One region of the Pseudoxanthomonas sp. SGT-18 genome, then DNA from elsewhere that is predicted to be linked to it. Evidence: riboswitches for the same ligand, from Rfam matches in the RefSeq annotation. Region 1 holds a riboswitch; the other holds the start of a gene.
What was found. Region 1 has a riboswitch for cobalamin ahead of btuB (TonB-dependent vitamin B12 receptor). Riboswitches for the same ligand answer to the same signal wherever they lie in the genome.
Positions count from the first base shown of each region.

Region 1 (4,429 bases):
AGTTCCTGCGCACCGATCCGCGGTTCTACGCCAGGACCCCGCGCGAGCTGCTGGCGGCGGCCTCGTACCACGCCAAGCGCATCGACGGCGAGCTCAACCACGTGATCGGCACCCTGCCGCGCTACCGCTTCACCATCCGCCCGGTGCCGGACGACATCGCGCCCAACTACACCTCCGGCCGCGGTGGCCTGGAGTCGTGCCTGTTCAATACCTGGGACCTGCCGTCGCGGCCGCTGTACAACCTGCCGGCGCTGGTGCTGCACGAGTGCGCGCCCGGCCACAGCCTGCAGGCCGCGCTGGCGCTGGAGGCGCCGGCGCGCCCCGAGTTCCGCCAGCAGGTGTACTTCTCCGGCTACGGCGAGGGCTGGGGCCTGTACACCGAATGGCTCGGCACCCAGATGGGGATCTACGAGACCCCGTACGAGGAGTTCGGCCGCCTGACTTTCGAGATGTGGCGCGCCGCGCGCCTGGTGATTGACACCGGCCTGCACGAGTACGGCTGGAGCCGGCAGCAGGCGATCGACTACCTCGCCAGCCACACCGCGCTGGCGCACATCGACATCGTCAACGAGGTCGACCGCTACATCTCGTGGCCGGGGCAGGCGCTGTCCTACTACGTCGGCTACCGCACCATCCTCGACCTGCGCCGCGAGGCCGAACGCGAGCTGGGCGCGCGCTTCGACCAGAAGGCCTTCCACGACCGCATCCTCGGCCTGGGCGCGGTGCCGCTGACGACCCTGCAGCGCGAGGTGCGCGCATTCATGGCCGAGGCCAGGGACAAGCCGGCGGCGGCCGCGGCGCCCTGATCCGCGGGGCGCGGCGCGGACGGACGGCGCCGCCCGCACCGCCGGCGCGCGCTCAGGGCGTGCGGTACTGCAGCGCCAGCGCGTACTCGCGGCCGGGCTGGTTGTACCAGGCCACGGTCTCGTACTGGCGGTCGAACACGTTGCTGGCCTTGGCCTGCACGGTCCAGGCCGGGGACAGGGTCCATTCCAGGCGCAGGTCGAGCAGGCCGTAGCCCCCCAGGCGGGTGGTATTGGCCACGTCGTCGTAGCGCCGGCCGGCGCCGCTGACGGTCAGGCCGGCGGCGAACGCGCCGAAGCGGCGGTCCAGGTCGATCCGACCGCTGCGGCGGGCGCGCCGCGGCAGCCAGTTGCCGTCGTTGGTGCCCGCGCTCTCGTTGCGCGGATCCAGCCAGCTCAGCTCCAGCGCCAGGTCGAGGCCGGCCACGGTGGTGGCCGCGGTCAGCTCGGCGCCGCGGATGCGGGCGCGGTCGATGTTCACCAGGTTGAAGCCGGTGTCGTAGCCGATCAGCTCGTCGATCCGGGTCTGGAACACGTCCACGCCCAGGCTCCAGCCCTCGCCCTGGCCGTGCACGCCGAGGTTGGCGCTGCGCGATTGCTCTGGCTCGAGGTCGGGGTTGTTGAAGCCGGGGTAGTACAGGTCGTTGAAGGTCGGTGCCTTGAAACCGGTCCCGGCGCTGGCGCTCAGCCGCCAGGTTTTACCCAGGGCCAGGCCGTAGCCGAGGCTGCCGGTGGCGTGGTTGCCGAACTGGGCGTTGTCGTCGTTGCGCGCGCTGGCCTGCAGCGAATGCGCGCCGAAGCGGCCCTGGTACTCGACGAAGGCGCCGAGGTTGTCGCGGCGGCCGCGCTCGAAGCCGGCGCTGCTGGAAACGCGGTCGTCCTGCCAGTCCAGTCCGGCGCTGAACAGCTGCCCCGCGCCGAAGCCGGCGTCCAGCTGCAGCGAGGCCAGGTCGCGGCGGGTACGGTAGCTGTTGACCAGGCGGCGCGCGCCGTCCTGGCGGTAATAGCCCTCGGCGTCGTCGCGGGTGCGGCCGGCCTGGGCCTGCAGCGAGACGCGCTCGCCCAGGCGCCAGTCCAGGCGCGCGCCGGCCACCTGCTGCAGGTTGTCGGCCTCGTTGCCGCTGTACGGGCCGCCGTCGTACTCGTTGCGGCTGTCCGAATCCAGCAGGTGCGCTTGCAGCTCCACGTCCTCGCCAAGCTTGGTCCCGGCGCGCAGGTTGAGCGAGTTGTTGCGGTGGCCGTCGCGGTCCGGCTCGTCGACATAGCAGCCGGCGCCCCAGCCGGCGGCGGTGCCGCGGCAGGCGTCGAAGCCGTCTTCCTCGCGGTGGCCGGCGCGGGCGGAGACCCAGCCGCGCTCGCCGCGCCAGGACAGGCCGGCATTGGCCTCGCGCAGGGCGTGGCTGCCCACCCCCAGGCGCAGGTCCTGGCGCAGGCCCTTGCCGGCGCCGCGGGTGAACACCTGGATCACGCCGCCGATGGCCTCCGGGCCGTACAGGCTCGAGCGCGGTCCGCGCACGATCTCGATCCGCTCCACCTGGTCCAGCGGGATGTCCTGCAGCGCCGGCATGCCGTTGCTGGCCGCGCCGATGCGCATGCCGTCCACCAGCATCAGCACGTGGTCGGACTCGGTGCCGCGCAGCATCAGCGCGCTGACCTTGCCGTGCCCGCCCTGGTTGGACAGGTTGACGCCGGCGCGGCCGCGCAGCAGGTCCTGCAGCGAGCCGGCCTGGCTGCGCTCGATGGTGGCGCGGTCGATCACCTGCACCGGAACCAGGCTCTCGTGCACGGACTGGACGGTGCGGGTGGCGGTGACCACGACCTCGTCCAGGTCGGTGGCGGCCTCCAGCGCGCAGGCGCTGGCCGGCGCCAGGGCCGCGGCCACGGCAAGGCATAGGGGACGGAACGGGAACGGCTTCATGCATCTCTCCTGCTGTCGCGCACGCCCGCGCGACCGGTGGCGGTGGGGCTGCGAGGGAGAGAGGCAAACGCCAGGCGCGTGCGACCGCACGCGGCTGCCGCCCGCAATGCCCTCCGCATCGCAATCAGTCGTCTTCCGGGCCGGTCTCCGGGCTCGCGGGCGAACAGGCGCATGGCCTGCTCCATCCGGGCGCCTTCCCATGCGCGGGGCACAGTGGCGGTGTTGCCCGGACTTGTCCTGCTTACCGTTGCGGGGGCAGCGCCGGAATGTCCGCGCGGCCCTGCGGCCGCGGCGGAGTCACCGGCTTCCCGTTTCAGCCGCGGCCCATGCCGCGGTCACCCGAAAGTGAGCGCAGTCTATGCCTATCGGCGGGGGCGGGCAATGGAGCGGGATGGCGGGCAGGCCGTGCAGCCATGCCCGCGGACCGTGCGGTCAGCGTAGCGACTGCACGAACGCGGCGGCGATGGCTTCCAGGCCGGCCTGGTCCTCGGCGTCGAAGCGGTCGGGCTCCGGGCTGTCCAGGTCGAACACGCCGAGCAGGGTGTCGCCGCCCACCAGCGGCACCACCAGCTCCGAGCGCGAGGCCGAATCGCAGGCGATATGCCCGGGGAAGGCGTGCACGTCGGCCACGCGCTGGGTCTGGCGGGTACGCGCGGCCGCGCCGCACACGCCCTTGTCCAGCGGGATGCGCACGCAGGCCGGCAGGCCCTGGAACGGACCCACGACAAGTTCCTTGCCGTCGTAGAAGTAGAAGCCGACCCAGTTGAGCGCGGGCAGGGCGTGGTAGACCAGCGAGGACAGGTTGGCGGCGTTGGCGACGCGGTCGCGCTCGCCGTGCAGCAGGCCGCGCACCTGGGCCAGGAGCTGTTCGTACTGTTCCGGCTTGCTGCCGGTAAGCGGGATGGCGGAGAAGGACATGCGCGCATGTTACCCGCAGCGCTGGCCGGGCATCGCCCGGATCGCGGGATGCTGCGTGGCGCGTATGATCCGCCGGCCGCATCGTGCGGCCGCCTGGAGTTGGACATGGACCTGCGCAGCCTCGACCGCCTCTACGTCACCGGCACCGATACCGGCGCCGGCAAGACCGTCGCCAGCTGCAGCCTGCTGCATGCGCTGCGCCGGACCGGGCGGCGTGCGGTGGGGATGAAGCCGGTGGCCAGCGGTTGCGCGCTGGTGGATGGCGCCTGGCGCAACGAGGATGCGCTGGCGCTGCAGGCGGCCAGCGCGCCGCGCCCGGCCTACGCCGACCTCAACCCGTTCGCGTTGCCGCAACCGCTGGCGCCGGAACTGGCCGCGCGCGCCGCGGGCATCGAGGTCGCGCTGCCACCGCTGCTGGAGGCCTTCGCCCGCCTGCGCGCGCAGGCCGACGTGGTCGTGGTCGAAGGCGTGGGCGGCTGGGCCGCGCCGTTGGCCGGCGACCTGGACCAGGCCGACCTGGTGCGTGCGCTGCGCGCGCCGGTGGTGCTGGTGGTCGGGATGCGCCTGGGTTGCCTCAACCATGCGCGGCTGACCGCACGCGCCATCGCCGCCGACGGCCTGCGCCTGGCCGGCTGGATCGCCAGCGAGGTCGATCCGGACATGGCCTGCCGCGAGGACAACCTGGAGCTGCTGTCCGCGCGCCTGGACGCGCCCTGCCTGGGACGGCTGCCGTACGTGCCGGCGCCCGATCCGGAACGCATGGCGGCAGGATTGGCGCTGGCCGGCTGAA
Region 1 is NZ_RRYJ01000008.1:179,982-184,410, forward strand. It holds gene EIM47_RS12270 (DUF885 domain-containing protein) at 1-806, shown strand, start outside; gene btuB (TonB-dependent vitamin B12 receptor) at 859-2,721, opposite strand; cobalamin riboswitch at 2,842-3,079, opposite strand; gene EIM47_RS12280 (GAF domain-containing protein) at 3,154-3,639, opposite strand; gene bioD (dethiobiotin synthase) at 3,745-4,428, shown strand.

Region 2 (4,429 bases), on a different contig from region 1:
GCGGGGGTGTGGAGGCTGATGAGCGGGGCCCACGGTTCGCAACGGGACCGTGGAACCTGGCAAGCGCGAGCGCGCGCAGTCAGCTACTGCACCATTCGCATTCCGAAGCCTCGATGTCGTTCGAACGCACGTAGTAGGTCGTCTTCAGCCCCTGCCGCCAAGCCTCCAGGTGCAGCTCCAGCAGCACCGAAGCGCGGATCGAGGAAGGTACGTAGAGGTTGAAGCTGATTGCCTGGTCCACGTGGCGTTGGCGGCGCGCGTTCTGCCGCACCGAGGCGAACTGGTCCACCTTCCACGCGCCCTTCTCGTAGTAGGGCCAGGTTTCCAGCGACAGGCCGGGTGCGGCCACCGGGCGCCGGTAGTCCTTCTTTTCCTCGTAGTAGAACGCCGAGTAGACCGGGTCGATCGAGGCGCTGGAGCCGGCGATCTGCGCGGTGGACATGTTCGGCGCCACCGCCAGCAGCCAGCCGTTGCGCAGGCCGTTGACCGCCACCTGAGCGGCTAGGTCCAGCCACTCGGGCGAGTTGTAGCCGCGTTCGCGGAAGTAGGCGCCGGTGTGCCAGTCGCTGCCGGGGAAGGCCGGGTAGGTGCCCTTTTCCTTCGCCAGCTCCATGCTGGCCTGGATCGCCAGGCGGTTGATCCGCTCGTACAGCGCGTCGCTGTAGTCCTCGGCCTCCTTCGAATCCCAGTGGATGCCCTTGAGTGCAAGCAGGTGGTGCCAGCCGAAGGTGCCCAGGCCGATCGCGCGGTACTTGCGGTTGGTGATGGTCGCCTGCGGCACCGGCAGCTGGTTGAGGTCGATGACGTTGTCGAGCATGCGCACCTGGATCGGTACCAGGCGCTCGAGCACGTCGCTGATCAGGTCGCCCTGGCCCTCGGCCTGGACCACGGCGCGGCCCAGGTTGATCGAGGACAAGTTGCAGACCACGAAGTCGCCAGCCTGCTTCGTGGTCACGATCTGGTCGCCGGAGACGACCTCCTGGATCATCCGGGTCGGGCTCTGGTTCTGCAGGATCTCGGTGCACAGGTTGGACGAATACACCATGCCGCAGTGCTTGTTCGGGTTCTTCCGGTTGACCTCGTCGCGGTAGAACATGAACGGGTTCCCGGTCTCCAGCTGCGAGACCATGATCCGCTTGAACAGGTCGATCGCGCGGACCGTCCTGCGGCTGATGCGCCCGTCCTCGACCAGCTCCTGGTACTTGCTGCGGAAGCTGCCCTCGCCGCGCTTTTCGTCGTAGAAGTCCTGCAGGTACCAGCCCTTGGCCTGCTTCACCTCGTGCGGGTCGAACAGGTACCAGTCGCCGCGCCGCTCCACCGCCTCCATGAACAGGTCCGGGATGCACACCGCGGTGAACACGTCGTGCGCGCGCAGGCGCTGGTCGCCGTTGTTGAGGCGCAGGTCGAGGAAGGCCTCGATGTCGCGGTGCCAGATGTCCAGGTACACCGCCACCGCGCCCTTGCGCTGGCCCAGCTGGTCCACCGAGACGGCGGTGTTGTTGAGCTGCTTGATCCACGGCACCACGCCGCCGGAGGAGTTGGGCACGCCGCGGATCGGCGCGCCGGCGGCGCGCACGTAGCCCAGGTACGCGCCCACGCCGCCGCCGCCCTTGGACACGCGGGCGATGTCGGTGTTGGAGTCGTAGATGCCCTGCAGGCTGTCGTCGACGGTGTCGATGAAGCAGCTGGACAGCTGGCCGCCGACCTTGCCGGCGTTCTGCAGGGTCGGCGTGGCCACCGTCATGTACAGGTTGGACAGCGCCCAGTACGCCTCGCCCACCAGCTGCATGCGCCGCTGGCGTGGCTTCTCGTCCTGCATCAGGTACAGGGCGATGGTCAGCCAGCGCTCCTGCGGCAGCTCGTAGACGTTGCGCGCCTGGTCGGTGGCCAGGTAGCGTGTGGCCAGCAGGTACAGGCCGTTGTAGGTGAACAGCTTGTCGCGCTCCGGGTCGAGCAGGCGGCCGGCCTCCTCCAGCTCCTCCTTGGAGTAGGCGCGCAGGATGTCGTTGGAATAGATGCCGCGGTCGGCCAGGCTCTCCTGCAGGCCGACATAGGAACCGTACTTCCGTGCCACGTCGTAGAAGCGGTTGCGGCTGGCGCGCTTGTACAGGCGGCGCAGGTACAGGCGCGCGGCGAAGTACTCCCATTCCGGCGCGGCCAGGTCCACGCGCGCCTCCGCCTCGCGGACCAGGTGGTCGACCAGGTCGTCGGCCGACAGCGCTTGCTTGCGCGCGACGAAGCCGAGCACGGCGCGCTTGTAGTCGCCGATGTCCAGCTGGGGAAACTCGGCCGCGACCGCATCGATGCTGCGCTCCAGGCGCGCCGGGTCGAATGGCAGGCGGCGGTTGCCGGCCTCCTTGGTGATCCAGGTGGTGGCTGCCGGCGGCGGGGCCGGTGCGGCAGCGCGCGCGGCGGGCGGGGTGGGAACCGGGGCGTCGGCAAGCGCGTGGCCGGCGGCGGCCATGGCTGCGGTGGCCGGGGCCGCGCCGGCGACCGGCGAGGGGGTGTCCTGGGATGTCATGCGCATCCTCCGTGGCGTGATGCACCCCGCGTCCCTCCCTCGGGGAACGCGGATCCGGTGCGGATGCGGAGGATGCGAAGGCAGCGTCGCAACGGCCGCGACGCAGCGCGGCTGCGGCGGACCCTGCTTCGCCAGTCTTCCCCCCTCCGGGGATTCCGTGACCGGCACCGCGCGGTGTGCTTGGCGCGGCTGTCGGCAGGTCTTCGGACTTCCGGACGTGGAGGTTTCCCTCCGCCTACTTCCGCCGCTTCCCAGGCCCTGGCCCAGTGCGTTGGTGCGGGTTCGTTTCCGGTTACCGCTGCGGGGCAGTGCCGGATTCGCCTTGCGGCCCACCGGACTTCCCTTTTAAACCCGCGCCGCGGCGCGGGTACCGACGCGACACAAGATAGTGGGGTACCAGGATCATGGCAACCCCATATCTCGGAACAGGCACCCTGTTGGCGGACTCGTCCGGGCCGCCGCCTGCGCCAGCCCCGCGCCTTTGCGACACTGCCGGCATGCGCATGCCTGCCCCCGACCCCAGGTCCGTGGCCAGCACCCTGGTGCTGGGCAGCCTCGCCCACTTCCTGCTGGCCGCGGTGGCGGTGCAGGCGCTGCGCCCGGAATACGACCCCTGGCTGGCGCCGCTGAGCCTGTACCTGTCCGGTGCCTGGAGCGCGTGGCTGCGCGCGGGGTACTACGGCCTGGCCCTGGGCATCGTGCTGCTGGCGCTGGAACTGCGGCGCACGCTGGAGCCGCGGGCGCGCTACGCGCTGGTGCCCGTGCTGCTGTGCGGCGGCGCGCTGGCGCTGGCGGCCACCGCCGCCTGGCCGGGACCGGCACCCGGGTACCCGGTGGACGACCTGGAGGCGCTGGTCCACCGCATCGCGGCGATGGCCGCGTTCCTGCTGGTCGGCAGCGGCATGCTGCTGCAGTCCGCTGCGCTGCACCGCGATCCGCACTGGCGCGGACGGGCCCTGGCGGCGCTGCTGCTGGCGCTGCTGGCCTTCGCCGGGCTGTGGCTGCACGCGTTGTGGCGCGAGCTGCCGCGCGGGGCCTCGCAGAAAGCGGTGGTCGCGCTGTACCTGTCCTGGCTGTGGCTGTGCGCCTGGCGCCTGCGCACGGCGCCGCGCTGAGGCTCAGGCGCGGTGCGGGGTGGCCAGGTACTCGGCGCTCTGCATCTCGATCAGGCGCGAAGCGGTGCGCTCGAACGCGCCGCCCAGGCGCTGGCCTTCGTACAGTTGCGGCGGGGCCGCGTCGGCGGTGCACACCAGGTTGACCTGGCGGTCGTACAGCTCGTCAACCAGGTTGACGAAGCGCCGTGCCGCGTCCTCGTTCACCGCGCCCATGCGCGGGATGCCGCCCAGCAGCACGGTGTTGAACTCGCGCGCGATCTCGATGTAGTCGGTGGTGCCGCGCGGGCCGTCGCACAGCGCGGCGAAGTCGAACCAGGCGATGCTCTTGCCGCGGCCGCGCACCGGGATCTTGCGCGCGTCGATCTCGATGTTGCACGCGTGGGCCGCGTCGCCACCGCTCAGCTCGCGCCAGCGCTCGGCCAGCCAGGCGTCGGAGCCTTCGTCCAGCGGCGCGCGGTACACCGGGGAACGGGTCAGCGCGCGCAGGCGGTAGTCCTCCTGGCCATCGGAGCGCAGGACGGTGCAGTGCTGCTGCAGCAGGTCGATCGCCGGCAGGAAGCTGGCGCGCTGCAGGCCGTCGCGGTACAGGTTCTCCGGCGCGGTGTTGGAGGTGGTCACCAGGGTCACGCCCTCGGCGAACATCCGCTCCAGCAGGCGCGCCAGCAGCATGGCGTCGCCGATGTCGGTGACGAAGAACTCGTCCAGCACCAGCACCTTCAGCGCGCCGCGCCAGCGCCGGGCGATGTGCGCCAGCGGGTCGGCCTCGCCGGCGTGCTCGCGCAGGCGCTCGTGC
Region 2 is NZ_RRYJ01000003.1:134,164-138,592, forward strand. It holds gene EIM47_RS06020 (ribonucleoside-diphosphate reductase subunit alpha) at 80-2,521, opposite strand; cobalamin riboswitch at 2,698-2,911, opposite strand; gene EIM47_RS06025 (DUF998 domain-containing protein) at 3,025-3,636, shown strand; gene zapE (cell division protein ZapE) at 3,640-4,429, opposite strand, start outside.
Region 2: linked by a shared signal. The riboswitch ahead of EIM47_RS06020 (ribonucleoside-diphosphate reductase subunit alpha) and the one ahead of btuB (TonB-dependent vitamin B12 receptor) in region 1 are both predicted to bind cobalamin.